Regions from separate parts of the Streptomyces sp. NPDC107500 genome, predicted to be linked through region 2. Evidence: riboswitches for the same ligand, from Rfam matches in the RefSeq annotation. Region 2 holds a riboswitch; each other region holds the start of a gene.
What was found. A riboswitch is a leader RNA that binds a small molecule or an ion and turns the genes downstream of it on or off. The one in region 2 is predicted to bind cobalamin.
Positions count from the first base shown of each region.

Region 1: it holds a riboswitch for cobalamin, as region 2 does, so the genes downstream of both, ACZ67M_RS05865 (cobalamin biosynthesis protein) here and ACZ67M_RS27630 ((2Fe-2S) ferredoxin domain-containing protein) in region 2, are expected to answer to the same signal.
Region 3: it holds a riboswitch for cobalamin, as region 2 does, so the genes downstream of both, ACZ67M_RS12545 (ribonucleoside-diphosphate reductase subunit alpha) here and ACZ67M_RS27630 ((2Fe-2S) ferredoxin domain-containing protein) in region 2, are expected to answer to the same signal.
Region 4: it holds a riboswitch for cobalamin, as region 2 does, so the genes downstream of both, metE (5-methyltetrahydropteroyltriglutamate--homocysteine S-methyltransferase) here and ACZ67M_RS27630 ((2Fe-2S) ferredoxin domain-containing protein) in region 2, are expected to answer to the same signal.

Region 1 covers NZ_JBVJPF010000001.1:1,317,642-1,321,827, reverse strand. The annotation lists gene ACZ67M_RS05880 (class II aldolase/adducin family protein) at 1-376, opposite strand, end outside; gene ACZ67M_RS05875 (inorganic phosphate transporter) at 601-1,830, shown strand; gene ACZ67M_RS05870 (hypothetical protein) at 1,865-2,086, shown strand; cobalamin riboswitch at 2,223-2,362, shown strand; gene ACZ67M_RS05865 (cobalamin biosynthesis protein) at 2,464-3,429, shown strand; gene ACZ67M_RS05860 (cobyric acid synthase) at 3,426-4,186, shown strand, end outside.
Region 2 covers NZ_JBVJPF010000007.1:247,193-251,378, forward strand. The annotation lists gene ACZ67M_RS27620 (SpoIIE family protein phosphatase) at 1-463, shown strand, start outside; gene ACZ67M_RS27625 ((2Fe-2S)-binding protein) at 474-1,163, opposite strand; gene ACZ67M_RS27630 ((2Fe-2S) ferredoxin domain-containing protein) at 1,188-1,583, opposite strand; cobalamin riboswitch at 1,646-1,770, opposite strand; cobalamin riboswitch at 1,895-2,073, shown strand; gene ACZ67M_RS27635 (ABC transporter substrate-binding protein) at 2,103-3,137, shown strand; gene ACZ67M_RS27640 (FecCD family ABC transporter permease) at 3,134-4,186, shown strand, end outside.
Region 3 covers NZ_JBVJPF010000003.1:204,219-208,404, reverse strand. The annotation lists gene ACZ67M_RS12545 (ribonucleoside-diphosphate reductase subunit alpha) at 1-1,731, opposite strand, end outside; cobalamin riboswitch at 1,856-1,999, opposite strand; gene ACZ67M_RS12540 (GNAT family N-acetyltransferase) at 2,064-2,570, opposite strand; gene mctP (monocarboxylate uptake permease MctP) at 2,680-4,186, opposite strand, start outside.
Region 4 covers NZ_JBVJPF010000007.1:453,096-457,281, reverse strand. The annotation lists gene metE (5-methyltetrahydropteroyltriglutamate--homocysteine S-methyltransferase) at 1-1,995, opposite strand, end outside; cobalamin riboswitch at 2,164-2,384, opposite strand; gene ACZ67M_RS28525 (hypothetical protein) at 2,458-2,892, opposite strand; gene ACZ67M_RS28520 (GNAT family N-acetyltransferase) at 3,064-3,993, shown strand; gene ACZ67M_RS28515 (TSUP family transporter) at 4,041-4,186, opposite strand, start outside.

The DNA.
Region 1 (4,186 bases), on a different contig from region 2:
TGTAGTGCACGGGCGGCAGTTCGGGCACCAGCAGCGAGACGGCGGTCGCGTGCACGGCGTGGGTGTGGACGACGGCCCGGGCGGCGTCGTCCGCGCGGTACACGGCGAGGTGCAGGGGCAGTTCGCTGGTGGGGAGGAGGGTGCCGAGCACCTGTCGTCCGTCGAGGGCGACGCCGGTCACGTCACCCGGCGCCAGACGGTCGTACGGCACACCCGAAGGGGTGACGAGGACCGTGTCGCCGACGCGCACCGAGACATTGCCGGAGGTACCGACCACGAGCCCGTCCGCGACCGTGCGCCGGGCCGCCGCGACGAGGTCCGTCCAGGCCCGCTCCTCGTCCGGGCCGGCAGCCCGTCCGACCCGCGAATACGTCACAGTCACCGTCTCCTCACGAGCGCTCCCGCGCCTCTCCGGGCCGGTCGCCGGCCGGTCTGGCGGTGATCCTGCCAGGGGCGTCTCCGGAGAGCACCGGGACGGCCACGCAGAGGGAGGCGGCGACGCCGCTTCCGGTCACCGCGACGCCCTGCCCAGTTCATCTTCCGTTCACCATGGTTACCTACGTTCGTCCAGCCAATGACCTCGAACGATTGCCTGGGTAAATGGAAAGCTTCTCGCTGATCCTCGCGATTGTGGTGGTAACCGCACTCGCGTTTGATTTCACGAACGGTTTCCACGACACCGCGAACGCGATGGCAACGACCATTTCGACCGGTGCGCTCAAGCCCAAGGTGGCGGTGGCGATGTCCGCCGTCCTCAACCTTGTAGGCGCCTTCCTCTCGGTGGAGGTCGCCAACACGATCTCCAAGGGTCTCGTCGACGAGACCGGCATCCGTCCCGAGGTCATCTTCGCCGCCCTGGTCGGCGCGATCCTCTGGAACCTGCTGACCTGGCTGGTCGGCCTCCCGTCCAGTTCCTCGCACGCCCTGATGGGCGGTCTGATCGGTGCCGCGGTCGCCTCGGCCGGCGTCGGCGCCGTCAACGGCGACGCGCTCGTCACCAAGGTGCTGATCCCCGCGATCGCCGCCCCGATCGTCGCCGGTGTCGCGGCGCTGCTGGGCGCGCGGCTGACCTACCGGCTCGGCCGCCGGGCCGACGGCAAGGCCGCCGCCAAGGGCTACCGCGCCGGGCAGATCGCCTCCGCCGGGCTGGTCTCGCTGGCCCACGGCACCAACGACGCCCAGAAGACGATGGGCATCATCACTCTCGCCCTGGTCGCCGGCGGCGCGCTCGCCCCCGACTCCGACCCGCCCCTGTGGGTCATCCTCTCCGCGGGCATCGCCATCGCGCTCGGCACCTACCTCGGCGGCTGGCGCATCATCCGCACCATGGGCAAGGGCCTGACCGACCTCCAGCCGCAGCAGGGCTTCGCCGCCCAGACCAGCGCCGCGACGGTCATCCTGGCCTCCTCCCACCTCGGCTTCTCCCTCTCCACCACGCACTCGGTCTCCGGTGCGGTGATGGGCGCCGGCCTCGGCCGCAAGGGCGGCGTGGTGCGCTGGTCCACGGCCACCCGGATGTTCGTCGCCTGGGGTCTGACGCTGCCGGCCGCGGCCCTGGTCGCCGCGATCGCCGAGTGGGTCTGCCGCATGGGCGACTGGGGCACGGCCTGCGTCGCGGTCTTCCTGGTCGCCTCCAGCGCCGCCATCTGGAAGATCTCCCGGCGCGAGGTCGTCGACCACACCAACGTCGTCGACCCCCACGAGCCCGAGTCGGCCGGTGTGGTCACCACGGCGATGGCCGCCGTCTCCCCGCCCCCGGCGCACCTGGCCGAGGAGCTGCCGGCCGACCCGTCCGAGGCCAGGCCCGCGTCGGCCGCCACCACCGTCTGAGCCCGCGTCCCGGGTACGAAGGAAGCGAACCCCCATGAGCATCGACTGGGCAGCACTGGGCTCCGTCTTCGGCGTCAGCCTCGTGGCCACCGTGGCCCTGGTGGGCCTGTTCACCCTCGGCATCGCCGGCCTCTCCCGCCAGGAGCGGGCCACCGCCGCGGGCGGCTCCGCGGCCCTCGCGGTCACCGGCGCGTACGCGTGCTTCGCGGCCTGCGCGGCGGCGGTGGCGTACGGCATCTATCTGATCGTCGCCTGACCCACGGCACACCCCGGGGCGGAGCGCGGGACGGACTCGGACCGTCGCGCGCCCCGCCCCTTCGTGTACCGGCGCGCACCACCCGTGTGTGGGGCTCGGCACACTCCCCCGCCGCAGGTCAACGCCAGGTTGACGGGTGTTCTCGCGCCGTGGTGGACTTCCGGGGCCACTTACGGCGGCAGGAGAGGAAGCCCGGTGCGATTCCGGCGCGGTCCCGCCACTGTGACCGGGGGTCAGACCCCGGTAGCCAGGAACTCTCACCGCCGGACTCTTCGAACCAGGGCGTGGACACCCTGAGTGAGGACGCGACGCGATGCCCGGCTGCCGATCGACGTTCAGTACCAGGTGCTCTCCTGCCCGTGTGACCGGCTGAACCCGTGCGTGCCGGACGCGTCTTCGCGTACGGCGCCGCCGCCGGGCTGCTCGGTGACCTCCTCCTCGGCGACCCGCGCCGCGGACATCCGGTCGCCGCGTTCGGCCGCGCCGCCGGTGCCGTGGAACGGGTGCTGTGGCGTGACCACCGGGGCTGGGGCGCGCTGCACACCCTGGTGTGCGCCGGTGGCGCCACCGCCCTGGGCTCGGCCGCCGCGCACGCCGTACGCCGCTCCCCCGCCGCCTCGGTCGCGCTGACCGGCGCGGCCACCTGGGCCGTGGTCGGCGGTACGTCGCTGGTGCGCGAGGCGCTCGCCATCGGCCGGGCCCTGGAGGCCGGGGACGTCGAGGCGGCCCGGGCGCGGCTGCCGCACCTGTGCGGGCGGGACCCGCAGTCGCTGGACGCCGACGGGATCGCGCGGGCGGTCGTGGAGTCGGTCGCCGAGAACACCTCGGACGCCGTGGTGGGTGCCCTGGTGTGGGGTGCCGCCGGCGGAGTGCCGGGGCTGCTCGGCTTCCGGGCGGTGAACACCCTGGACGCCATGGTCGGCCACAAGTCGCCCCGCTACCGGCGGTACGGCTGGGCCTCGGCCCGCCTCGACGACCTCGCGGGCTGGCCGGGCGCCCGCCTGACCGCCCTGCTGGCCATAGTGGCCGGCGGCGATCCGCGGGGCGCCGTACGGGCCTGGCGCGCGGACGCCGGACTCCACCCGAGCCCCAACGCCGGTCCCGTGGAGGCGTCTTTCGCGGGCGCCCTCGGAGTGCGGCTCGGCGGGACGCTCTCCTACGGCGGGCGGGTCGAGCACCGGCCCGTGCTCAACGGGGCGTCGGGGCGCGCCGTCCGGGCCGGTTCCGGCGACATCGAACGGGCCGCACGGCTCTCCCGGCGCGTGGGAGGGCTGGCGCTCGTCGCGTGCGTGGGCGCCCGGCTGCTGGTGCGCGGGGCCGTCAGGAAGGGACGTACGTCATGAACGGTGGACTCCTCGTCGCCGGCACCACCTCCGACGCCGGCAAGAGCGTCGTCACGGCCGGGATCTGCCGCTGGCTGGTGCGCCAGGGCGTGAAGGTCGCGCCCTTCAAGGCGCAGAACATGTCGCTCAACTCCTTCGTGACGCGCGAGGGGGCGGAGATCGGGCGGGCCCAGGCCATGCAGGCCCAGGCCTGCCGGGTGGAGCCGACCGCGCTGATGAACCCGGTGCTGCTCAAGCCCGGCGGCGAGCGCAGCAGCCAGGTGGTGCTGCTCGGCAGGCCCGTCGGCGAGATGACCGCCCGCGGCTACCACGGCGGGCGGCAGGAGCGGCTGCTCGGCACGGTGCTCGACTCGCTGGCCGAGCTGCGCGGCACCTACGACGCGGTGATCTGTGAGGGCGCGGGCAGCCCGGCCGAGATCAACCTGCGCCGCACCGACATCGTGAACATGGGGATCGCGCGGGGCGCCGGGCTGCCCGTGCTGATCGTCGGCGACATCGACCGCGGGGGCGTCTTCGCCTCCTTCTTCGGCACGGTGGCGCTGCTCTCGCCCGAGGACCAGGCGCTGGTCGCCGGGTTCCTCGTCAACAAGTTCCGCGGCGACGTGTCGCTCCTGGAGCCCGGCCTCGACATGCTGCACGGCCTGACCGGGCGGCGGACGTACGGGGTGCTGCCCTTCCGGCACGGGCTCGGCATCGACGAGGAGGACGGTCTGCGGGTCTCGCTGCGCGGCACGGTGCGGGAGTCCGTGGTCGCGCC
Region 2 (4,186 bases):
GGACGCGCTGCTCCCCGACCGCCCCGACGACGACATCGTCCTCCTGGTGGCCCGGACCCGGGCCTTCCCCGCCGACCGGGTCGCCGAGTGGCACGTGCCGCGCGACCCCGCGGCCGTCGCCGGCGTCCGGGCCGACGCGACGCGCCGGCTCGCCGAGTGGGGCCTCGAGGAGACGGCGTTCACCACCGAGCTGATCCTCAGCGAGCTGGTCACCAACGCCATCCGGCACGCGGCCGAACCGGTGCGCGTCCGGCTGCTGTTGGACCGCAGCCTGATCTGCGAGGTCTCCGACGGCAGCAGCACGGCACCCCACCTGCGCATGGCCGCCACCACCGACGAGGGAGGCCGCGGCCTGTTCCTCGTCGCCCAGTGCGCCACGCGCTGGGGCACCCGGTACCACGCGCAGGGCAAGGTCATCTGGACCGAACAGTCCCTGAACGCCCTCGACCCGGACGGCCCCTGACCGCCCCCCCTCAGTCCGCCAGGCAGCAGTCGCCGCACTTCGAGCCGTTCGGCGCGCGGTAGTAGAGACAGCAACTACGGCGCCGGAACGTGAGATCCGGTCCGGTGATCTCTCCAGTGCCCACGAGCCGTCCGGTGTTCAGCAGCTCCGTGGTGAGGCCGGTGAGCGGCTCGCGCAGCGCGGGGTGCGCCGCCAGCAGCGCGCGGGCCGCCTCGACGAGCGCCGAGGCGGCGTTGCCGTCCAGCAGCCGTGGCGCGACCTTGACGCGGAGCCCTTCGGCCAGCGCTTCCAGGTGGGCCGTCACCTGCCGGTACACCGCGAGGGCGGCGGACGGACGTGCCGTCCTGCCGCGCAGGCCGGCGGGACGGGGCATGCGCAGGGCCGGGCCGTCGTCGGCCCGCTCCAGCCGGCTCAGGTCGAGGACGATGCCGTGCAGGAGTACGCAGGCCAGGGCGGGCGACCAGAGGCGTGCCGCGTGACCCAGGTGGGCGATGGACACGCCAATCCGCGCTTCGGGCGCCCGGTGGCGGTGCGCGACGGCCTCGGCGAGGTCGGTGAAACCCCGCGCGTAGGAGTGGCCGACCGGATGCCAGCCCGCATCCGCACCGCCGACGCGCAGGACGAAGAAGCCCCCGAGGGCGGCCACGTCGTGCAGGGCGGCGGTGACATCGGCGGGTGAGGCCTGAACGTTTCGGGACACCGGTCGCTCCTCGTGAGCGCCGAGTCAGGCGGCCGGGCCGCGGCGCGGGGGCGTGATGGCGTACAGGTCGAGGATGTCGGGCCGCGGTGCGACACCGGGGCCGCCGGCGCGGACCCAGTCGGCGATGTCCTCGGTGGCGTCGGGGTCGTTGACCAGTCCCAGCCAGACCGGACGGGCGCCGGCGGCGCGGCCCGCCGCGGAGGGCTGGACGACGATCACGTTGGCCTGTTCGCACACGTCGAGGCAGTCCGACACCCGCACGGGCACCAGGGCCCGCAGACGCGCCGTCTGCGCCGCGTGATCGACGCCGATGATCTTGGGGGTGCCGCAGCAGCAGTCCCGGCAGACGACGACGCGGGCGGGCGTCGGGTCCGCGGGTGCGCCGGGCGTCGCTCCGGCCGGGCCGGTGTGGGCGGGCATACGGCATCGTCCCTCTCCCCGGGGAGATCCGCCCCGGTGGTCCGTCGAGGAGGCGACCGCGTGAGTCTCCTGGCTCTCGGGTCGTCGCTCGCCCCACCCCTTCCCACCCGGTACGGGCAGTGGTCGTGTGGGGGCTCGCTCGCCGATCACAGTGGCGGGACCGCGCCGGATTCACACCGGCTTCCTCGGGCCGCCGTCGCCCAATTGCTCCGGGCATCCTCGCATCCCGGCCCCGGAGCTGTCAGCGGGGCCCCGCTCCGCGCACGGGCACCGCGTGCCCGCTGAACACCCGCGCTTTGCGCCCTGCCCAAAGGAACGTAATATCGCCAGGTCATAGCCGCGACGGGAGACAGGAAGCCGGTGCGAATCCGGCACGGTCCCGCCACTGTGACCGGGCGTCACGCCCTCGACCTGCCCCGCGCCCACCGGCCGGGCAGCCGGGGGCCGAAGGCCCGGGAGTCAGGACACTGACCTGTCGCGGGCCCGATCCGAGGAGCGCGGACTCCCCAGGAGGCTTACGTGTCAGCCCTGTTCTCCCCTGCCCGACGCCGCCGGAGCCTGCGCGGCACGGCCGCGGCGCTCGCCCTGTCGGCGGCCCTGGTGACCGCCGGATGCGGCTCGTCCGGCGGCGCCGACGACTCCGGCCACGACGGTTCGGCATCGGCGTCGTCCCCCGCGGGATTCCCCGTCACCATCGACAACTGCGGTGTGAGGACGACGTACGACAAGCCGCCGTCCCGGGTGGTCACCATCCATCAGCACCCCGCGGAGCTGATGCTCGCGCTCGGTCTGAAGGACCGCATGGCCGGCACCGCCTTCCCCGACTCGGCCGTCCTGCCGGAGCTGCGGAAGGACTACGAGGCGATACCCGAACTCGCCGAGCGGGAACCGTCGTTCGAGAAGATCCTCGACACCGAGCCCGACTTGGTCTACGGCGGCTACGGCAGCGCCTTCGCCGAGAACGAGGGCCGCTCCCGCAAGGCCTTCGCCGACGCGGGCATCGACACCTACCTCAACCGCGAGTACTGCGGCAAGCAGAGGGTGACGATGAAGGACACCTACGCCGAGATCCGTACCGTCGCGAGCATCTTCGGCGTCCCCGACCGGGCCGACAAGCTGATCGCGGACCTGAAGAGCCGCGTCGCCAAGGCGTCCGCCGCGGTGAAGGGCGAACCGGAGGTGCCGGTCTTCGTCTACGACAGCGGCGACAAGAGCGCCTTCACCGCGGGCGGCAAGGGCCTGGGCACCGACCTGATCCGGCTGGCCGGCGGCAAGAACGTCTTCGGCGACCTCGACGAGGTGTTCGGCGACGTCTCCTGGGAACAGGTCGTCGAGCGCAGGCCCGAGGTCATCGCGATCTACGACTACGCCGGAGCCGGCAGCGTCGAGCAGAAGAAGAAGTTCCTGCTCTCCCAGCCGGCCCTCGCCGACGTCCCCGCCGTCAGGAACAAGCGGTTCGTCGTCCTGCCGCTGACCGCGACCCTGGTCGGCATCCGGTCGGCGTACGCGGTCGGTGACCTCGCCCGCGGACTGCACCGCGAGAGCTTCCGGTGACGGGCACCGCCACCAAGGCGGTAGCCGAACCGGATCCCTCGGCCGCCCGGTCGCGCCGGGCGGGGCGTACGACGATGGCGGGGACGTCACTCGCGCTGGCGGCCCTGCTGTTGGCGTCCGTGACGGCCGGACTGGCCATCGGCTCGGTCCAGGTGCCACCCGGCCAGGTGTGGGGAATCGTGACGCACGCCCTGGGCGCCGACTTCACCCACCCGGACTGGTCCCGCGCGCGGGAGACCATCGTCCTCGACGTACGGGCGCCGCGCGTCCTGCTGGGAGCGGTGACCGGTGCGGGTCTCGCGATGGTGGGCACCGCCCTTCAGGCGCTGGTCCGCAACCCGCTCGCCGAGCCGTACCTGCTCGGCGTCTCCTCCGGCGCCTCCCTCGGCGCGGTCTCGGTCATCGTCTTCGGCGTCGGCTTCCTCGGCCCCCTGTCGCTGTCCGCCGCCGCGTTCGCCGGCGCCCTCGGCGCACTGGTGCTCGTGTACGCCACCGCCCGCACCGGCGGGCGCATCACCTCGACGCGCCTGGTCCTGTCCGGGGTGGCGGTCGCGGCGGTGCTCACGGCCGTCCTCGACCTGCTGCTGCTCACCACCGACCGCGGCAACGAGGCCCGGGCGGTGCTCGCCTGGACCCTGGGCGGTCTCGGCGGCGTCACCTGGCAGACCCTGTGGTTGCCGGGACTGGCGGTGCTGCTGGGCATCGGCGTGCTCCTGGTGCAGGCCCGCAACCTCAACCTGCTGCTGGCCGGTGAGGAGGCGGCGACGACGATGGGCCTGGACGTCGCCCGCTTCCGGGCCCGCATGTTCGTGCTGCTGTCCCTGGTCACCGGCGTACTCGTCGCGGCGTCCGGCCCGATCGGCTTCGTCGGCCTGATCCTCCCGCACGTGGTACGGCTGTTCGTCGGCGGCGACCACCGCAGGGTGCTGCCCACGGCCGCGCTCGCCGGAGCGGTCTTCCTGATCTGGGCCGACATCGCCGCACGCACCGTCGCCGCGCCCATGGAGATCCCGGTCGGCGTGCTCACCGCGCTGTGCGGCGGGCCGTTC
Region 3 (4,186 bases), on a different contig from region 2:
CGCGGTACGGGTCTTCTCCCAGGCCGGCAGCGGGCCGTTGCGCTCGGCGAGGTCGGTGGACGTCTCGTACGCGGCGAGCATGATCCGCTCGGCGACGCGGGTGGAGAGGGCCTTCGCCTCGGGCGAGTCGAAGGGCAGGCGCAGCTGGAAGAAGACGTCCTGGAGGCCCATCGCGCCCAGGCCCACCGGGCGCCAGCGGGAGTTGGAGCGGCCCGCCTGCTCGGTCGGGTAGAAGTTGATGTCGACGACCCGGTCCAGGAAGGTGACGGCGGTGCGGACGGTGGCGTCCAGCCGCTCCCAGTCGATGTCGCCCTTCGCCACGTCGACGAAGGCGCCGAGGTTGACCGAGCCCAGGTTGCAGACCGCGGTCTCGCCGTCGTCCGTGACCTCCAGGATCTCCGTGCAGAGGTTGGAGGAGTGGATGACGTTGCCCGGCTCGGCCGTCTGGTTGGCGGTGCGGTTGGCGGTGTCCTTGAAGGTCATCCAGCCGTTGCCGGTCTGCGCGAGGGTGCGCATCATGCGGCCGTACAGCTCGCGGGCGGGCAGGGTCCTGCGGGCGAGCCCGGCTGCCTCGGCGGCGCGGTAGGCGGCGTCGAACTCCGCGCCGTACAGGTCGGTCAGCTCGGGCACGTCGGCGGGCGAGAACAGCGACCACTGGCCGTCGGCGTCCACGCGGCGCATGAACTCGTCCGGGATCCAGTGCGCCAGGTTCAGGTTGTGGGTGCGTCGGGCGTCCTCGCCGGTGTTGTCCCGCAGCTCCAGGAACTCCTCGATGTCCGCGTGCCAGGTCTCCAGGTAGACCGCCGCCGCGCCCTTGCGCCGGCCGCCCTGGTTCACGGCCGCCACCGAGGCGTCCAGCGTCTTCAGGAACGGGACGATGCCGTTGGAGTGCCCGTTGGTGCCGCGGATCAGGGAGCCGCGGGAGCGGACGCGGGAGTAGGCGATGCCGATGCCGCCGGCGTGCTTGGAGAGCCGGGCGACCTGGTGGAGGCGGTCGTAGAGGGAGTCCAGCTCGTCCTTGGGGGAGTCCAGGAGGTAGCAGGACGACATCTGGGCGTGCCGGGTGCCCGAGTTGAACAGGGTGGGGGAGGAGGGCAGGTAGTCGAGGCGGCTCATCAGGCCGTAGAGCGCGGTGACCTCGTCCACGGAGCGTGAGGTGTCGTCCTCGGCGAGGCCGGCGGCGACCCGCAGCATGAAGTGCTGGGGCGTCTCGACGACCTTGCGGGTGATCGGGTGCCGCAGCAGGTAGCGGCTGTGCAGGGTGCGCAGTCCGAAGTAGCCGAAGCGGTCGTCGGCGGCCCGGTCGATCGTCGCGTCCAGCCGGTCCGCGTGCTGCCGCACGAACTCGGCGGTGCGGTCGGCGATCAGGCCCTCGCGGTGGCCGGTGGCGACCGACTCGGTGAAGGACGTGACGCCCTGGGAGGCGGCCTCCGCGCGGATGGAGATGGTCAGCAGCCGGGCGGCGAGGCGGGAGTAGACCGGGTCCTCGGAGATGAGACCGGCCGCCGCCTCCGTGGCCAGCTCGCGCAGCTCGGCCTCGTCCGCGTGGGCGGACCGGCCGCGCAGCGCGGCGGCGGCGACCCGGCCGGGGTCGGCGTCGGGGAGGTCGGCGGTCAGCTCGGTCAGGGTCCGCAGCAGGGCGGCACCGGGTCCGTCGGACTCCTCGGTCACCGGCATCGCTGAAGTCGTCACCGGGGTCGCTGCGGCCGGATCGGCTGGCGCGATGGTCACGTGGGGGCACTCCCTCGCTCGGCACGGGGCCTGGCGGAGGGCAGGAGGCAGCACACGAGCGCACGCGGCGTCGCGTCCACCGGCCCACTCCACGAGGCCCGGACGTCATGGCACCCGGGCCGGGAGGCCGGGCGCACCGTCGGCAGGTCCTCGGACTGGACACGCGGGCACGGACGCCCGGGGGCGTACGGATGCACGCATGTACACCGTTGCGGGACAGTTCCGGATTCGCACCGGATTCCCCTGCGGCGACAGCGAGCACGAGCATACATCTTGTGCCGGGCTCCGCCAGCACCCCCAGATGTTGTGTCCGTGAGCGTGTCGGAGCGGTGTCAGAGCGTCAGTTCGTAGGCGAGCAGAGTGAGGTCGTCCAGCTCCGGCAGGGGGTTCCAGTCGCGGTCCGGGGAACGCGTGAAACCCAGGCGCGCGTAGATGCGGTGGGCGCTGTGCATGGTGCGCTGGGTGGACAGCACGACCCGCGCGCAGCCCGGCACGGACCGGGCGCGGTCGACGCAGGCCCGCACCAGTGCCTCGCCGGCGCCGCGTCCGCGCGCCTCGCGGGCGACGGCGAGCATGCGTATCTCGGCCTCGCCGGGCCGGGCGATGTCCGCCATCGGGCCGCCGCTGGGCACGAAGGTGACGCCGCCGAGTACCCCGCCGTCGGCCGCGGCGACCAGCACCTCGGCGGCGGCCGCCCGCTTGGCCACGGCGCGCAGCTCGTGGAGGTAGGCGTCGTCCCCGCCGAAGTCGAGGAGGCCGTCGCGCAGGTAGGCCTGTGCGGTGATCTCGCCGAGGGTGTCGTACTCCTCGGCCGTCGCCCGCCGGATCACGAAGTCCATGTCCCCGAGTGTGCCCGACGGGTACGACAGCGGGCCGCCGGATTTCTCCGGCGGCCCGCTGAGGAAGAAGACCTTCACCAGGACCTCTGGGAAGGCCTCTACGAAGGACCTAGTGCGAGGTGCCCGCCGTGGCCGGCGGCAGTTCGACCTCGACGCCCGGGTCGCCCGCGTCCGCCGTGTAGTCGCTCGGCTTGGTCTCGTCGACGCCGTCGGGCGCCTTGACCGCCCGCAGGACGAAGGTCAGGACCACGGTGACCAGGATGTTCAGCACGAAGGCGGTGAGACCGATGTAGCCGATCTCGCCGATGCCGGGGATCTCGTCGGAGGAGCCGCCGAAGTGCTTCTGCGTCGGCGAGGCCACACCGTACGCGGCGACCGTGCCGTAGACCATGCCGACCGCCCAGCCGCCGAGCAGCGCCCAGCGGTGGAACCAGCGGGTGAACAGGCCGCCCACCAGGGCAGGGAAGGTCTGGAGGATCCAGATGCCGCCGAGCAGCTGGAAGTTGATCGCGACCGTCTTGTCCATGCCGAGGACGAAGACCAGCGCGCCCACCTTCACCAGCAACGACACCAGCTTGGAGACCTTGGTCTCCTGGGCCGGGGTGGCGTCCGGCTTGATGAAGTCCTTGTAGATGTTGCGGGTGAAGAGGTTCGCCGCCGCGATCGACATGATCGCCGCCGGCACCAGCGCGCCGATGCCGATGGCCGCGAAGGCCACGCCCGCGAACCAGTCCGGGAACATGTTCTCGAACAGCTGCGGGATCGCCAGCTGCCCGTTCTCCACCTTGACGCCCGCCGCGATCGCCATGAAGCCCAGCAGCGCGAGCAGACCCAGCATCAGCGAGTACAGCGGCAGGATCGTGGTGTTGCGCCGGATCACCTCACGGCTGCGCGAGGACAGCGTCGCGGTGATCGAGTGCGGGTACATGAAGAGCGCCAGGGCCGAGCCGAGCGCCAGCGTGGCGTACGTCCACTGCCCGCCGTGGTTGGGCACCAGGCCGCCGTTGCCCGACGCGGTGAACTTGTCGTTCGCCGCGGCGAAGATGTCGTCGAAGCCGCCCAGCTTGATCGGGATGTAGATGATCGCCACCGCGATCACGATGTAGATCAGCGTGTCCTTGACGAACGCGATCAGCGCGGGCGCGCGCAGCCCCGACGAGTAGGTGTACGCCGCCAGCACGCCGAACGCGATCAGCAGCGGCAGGTCCTTGATGAACCAGTTGGTGTCCTCGCCGCCGCCGACGCCCATCACGTCGAGCACGGCCTGGATGCCGACCAGCTGGAGCGCGATGTACGGCATCGTCGCGAGGATGCCGGTGACGGCGACCGCCAGCGACAGCCCCTTCGAGCCGAACCGTCCGCGCACGAAGTCCGAGGTCGTCACGTAACCGTGCTTGTGCGAGACCGACCACAGGCGCGGCAGGAAGGTGAAGATCAGCGGGTAAACGAGGATCGTGTACGGCACCGCGAAGAAGCCGGCCGCGCCCGCCGCGTAGATCGCCGCCGGGACGGCCACGAAGGTGTACGCGGTGTACAGGTCGCCGCCCAGCAGGAACCAGGTGACCCAGGTGCCGAACGACCGGCCGCCGAGGCCCCACTCGTCGAGGCTGTGCTCG
Region 4 (4,186 bases), 210 kb from region 2:
GATGTCGCCGAACTCCGCGTAGCACATGTGGGTGTGGATCTGGGTGTCCGGACGCACCCCGCTCGTGCTGAGCCGGAACGCCTCGGTCGCCCACGCCAGATAGGCGGCGTGGTCGGCGGCCCTCAGGGGCAGGGTCTCGCGCAGCGCGGGCTCGTCCACCTGGATGACCGAGGTGCCGGCGGCCTGGAGGTCGTTCACCTCGTCGCGCAGGGCGAGGGCGACCTGGCGGGCGGTGTCGCCGAGCGGCTGGTCGTCGCGGACGAAGGACCAGGCGAGCATGGTGACGGGCCCGGTGAGCATGCCCTTGACCGGGCGATCGCTCAGGGACTGGGCGTAGTTCGTCCAGCGCACCGTCATCGGCTGCGGGCGGGAGATGTCACCGGCCAGGACCGGCGGACGGACGTAGCGGGTGCCGTACGACTGGACCCAGCCGTGCTGGGTGGCGAGGTAGCCGGTCAGCTGCTCGGCGAAGTACTGGACCATGTCGTTGCGCTCGGGCTCGCCGTGCACCAGGACGTCGATACCGGTCTTCTCCTGGAAGGAGATGACCTCCTGGATCTCCGACCGGATGCGCTCCTCGTAACCGGCCGCGTCCAGGCGCCCGGCGCGCAGGTCGGCGCGCGCGGTGCGCAGCTCGGTGGTCTGCGGGAACGAGCCGATGGTGGTGGTCGGCAGCAGGGGCAGCCCGAGGTGGGCGCGCTGCGCCGCGGCCCGTTCGGCGTACGGCTGGGAACGGCGGGTGTCGGCGCTGGTCACGGCCTCCGCACGGGAGCGGACGGCAGGGTCGCGGGTGATGGGTGAGGTGGCCCGGGAGGCGAGGTCGGCACGGTTGGCGGCGAGTTCGCCGGTGATGCTGTCGGTGCCCTGGGCGAGGCCCCTGGCGAGCGTGGCGATCTCGGAGGTCTTCTGCCGGGCGAACGCGAGCCAGCGCAGGATCTGCGGGTCGATGTCCCGCTCGAGGGACGCGTCCAGCGGGACGTGCAGCAGGGAGCAGGAGGCGGAGACGTCGACACGGTCGGCGAGCCCGAGAAGGGTGCCGAGTGTGGTCAGGGACTTCTGCAGATCGTTGATCCAGATGTTGCGGCCGTTGACCACACCGGCGACCAGGCGCTTGCCGGGCAGTCCACCGACGGCGGCGAGCGCGTCGAGGTTGGCGGCGGCGGCCTCGGTGAAGTCCAGCGCCAGCCCGTCCACCGGTGCCTTGGCCAGCATCGGCAGGGCGTCGCCGAGCCGGTCGAAGTACGAGGCGACCAGCAGCTTCGGACGGTCGGACAGGGCGCCGAGATCACGGTAGGCGCGCTCCGCCGCGTTCAGCTCGGCCGGGGTGCGGTCCTGCACCAGGGCGGGTTCGTCGAGCTGGACCCATTCGGCGCCGGCCGCACGCAGGTCGGCGAGGACCTCGGCGTACACGGGAAGCAGCCGGTCCAGGAGCGTGAGCGGCTCGAAGTCCGCGGGCACGCCGGGAGCGGGCTTGGCGAGCAGCAGGTACGTGACGGGGCCGACCAGGACCGGACGGGCGGTGAGGCCCTCGGCGAGAGCCTCCTTCAGCTCGGCGACCTGCTTGGTGGAGTCGGCCGTGAAGACGGTGCCGGGACCGAGTTCGGGGACGAGGTAGTGGTAGTTCGTGTCGAACCACTTGGTCATCTCCAGCGGCGCCACGTCCTGGGTGCCGCGGGCCATCGCGAAGTAGCCGTCCGTCGCGTCGGCGGCGACGGCGGCGCGGTGCCGTTCGGGGATCGCGCCGACCATGACCGTGGTGTCGAGGACGTGGTCGTAGTACGAGAAGTCACCGGTGGGCACCTCGTGGATGCCGGCGTCGGCGAGCTGCCGCCGGTTGTCGCGCCGGAGTTCGGCGGCGGTGGCGTGGAGGGCGTCGGCGTTGACGCGGCCCTTCCAGTAGCCCTCGATGGCCTTCTTCAGTTCACGGTTCTGACCCTGGCGGGGGTAGCCGTACACGGTGGCCCGTGCTGCCGCGGCTGCGGACTTCGCTGTCACGGAGATCTCCTTCGCGAGATGAGTCCCTGAGATCCCGGGGACGGAACGAGAGCGCGAAGGTCGTGGCCGGCCGGACGGTGACGACCCCGCGCGGCAAAGGCACGGCCGTTCCGTCTGGTGCACGCCGACCCGCCCTCGAGGTCACCGGGATGTCCGCGCGCGGAACGGTCCGCACGCGGGCAGTTGGCAGGTCTTCGGACTCGCGGGCACGCCCTCCGTCCGGAGGACACCTACTGGCCGTCGCTTCCCGGGCCCGGTACGTCGGACCCAGTGCGTATGACGGCGGTCGTTCCCGCTCACCGCTGCGGGGCAGTCCCGGATTCCCACCGGGTTCCCTCTTACGACACCCCGCCTGGCGGACGGGGCGAACCAGCTGCACCGTTCACCCTACCGGGGACCACCCCGGAATCGTCCGGACGCGTCCGGCATGCGGACGGTGCGACGGGACACGCCGTCGGCGGACTACTGCTGGGCCCAGGTGCTCCGGTCCTGCCCCGGCGCGTCGGCGTGCCGCGGGCAGGCCGTGTCGTGCGCCGAGCCCAGCGAGGTCCACCACACCTCGCAGCAGTCGCCGCCCACGGCGACCCGGGCGGCGGCGGGACGGGTGCACTCCTGGCCGTGCACGGCGCCGTCGGAGTGCCGCCAGAAGGCGCAGCAGGGGGCGAGAGGGACCGGCTGCCGGTGAGGCGGGCGGGCCAGGAGTTCGGCCCGGCGCGCCAGGACCGTCCGCCGCCGGTGCTCGGCTCCCTCCCGGGCCGCGCACCAGGCCATGACCGCCGCGGCGTAGAGACCGGGCAGGGCGAGCCAGGGGTGGTGGCTGCCCCCGTACCAGGCGGCGGCGAGCAGGAGAACGGCGGCGGCACGGCACCCGCGTGCGGTGCGCAGGCTCGGTGTCACAGGAGACTCCCGTGGTCGGCGACGGAGAAGGTCCTCAGGACCCCCGTATGCCCGCGGTTCGCGGACCTACGTCCACCAATCGCGCCGGTCCGCGCCCGGGCGGGGCCCGAGCCGCGTGGCGGGGCGGAAATTCCGTTGCGGGTGCCCGCCGGTGCCCCCGATTCTGCTCTCATGTCCACCGCCGACCTGCGGCCGGCCACCCTTGCCGACGCGCCCGCCATCACCCAGCTCCTCAACGAGATCGACCGGATCGAGATCGGCCGCCCCGAGACCGACCAGCACACCGTCGAGGCCGACCTGAAGCATCCCGAGACGGATCTGACCCGCGACTCGTGGCTCGCCTTCGACGGCGGCCGGCTGGTGGCCTACGGGCTGCTGTGGGACGAGTCCGGCGGCGAGCGCGTGGACATCGACCACTACGTGCTCCCCGACCACCAGGGCACCGGCCTGCGGCTGCTGGCCGCCATGGAGGACCGCGCCCTCGCCAAGGCACGGGCCAACGGGGCCGCTCGGGCCGTCGTCCACCTGCACCTCAACGCCCGGCCCACGACCGACACGGCGCTCCTCGCGGAACGGGGCTGGCGGGTCGTCCGGTCCCACCACGTCCTGCGCCGGGCGGTGGACCCGGCGGCCGACCTGCCGCCGCGGGCCCCGGCCGGGGTGGCCGTGCGCGCCTGCGCGACGGAGGCGGACCGTGTCCGGGTGCACGAGCTGTACCAGCAGGCGTTCGCCTCCCACTTCGACTTCCAGCCGCGTCCGTACCGGCTCTGGCTCAGCGACATCGACGCCGAGGGGCTCGACTGGTCCCTGGTGTGGATCGCCGCCACCGACGACCTGGGGGACGCCGGTTTCCTGCTGGCCCGGGACGACCGCGAGGCCATGGGCTGGATCCGCGCCCTCGGCGTGCTGGACGCGGCACGGGGGAGGGGCCTGGGCGGATTCCTCCTGCGGCACGCCTTCGCGCACTTCGCCGCGCGGGGCCGGGACACGGTGGGGCTCGGGGTCGACACGGCCAACGCCACCGGCGCTCCGCGCCTCTACGGCCGCAACGGCATGACCGTCCACTTCGCGGTCGACACCTGGGAGGCAGTCATCGGCTGACGCCCGGTGCGGCACCGGGCGGCGGTCCGCGGCGTCGGCCCGGCGCGTCAGACAACCATCGCGACCGTCACCGCGCCGAGCAGCGCCACGTACGTCCACGCGTGGGCGCGGTCCGGGATGCGGGGCGGGCGGCGCCGCAGCACCGCGATCACCGGCAGGGCGCCCAGGAGCAGTCCGGCGGCGGCACGGAGGT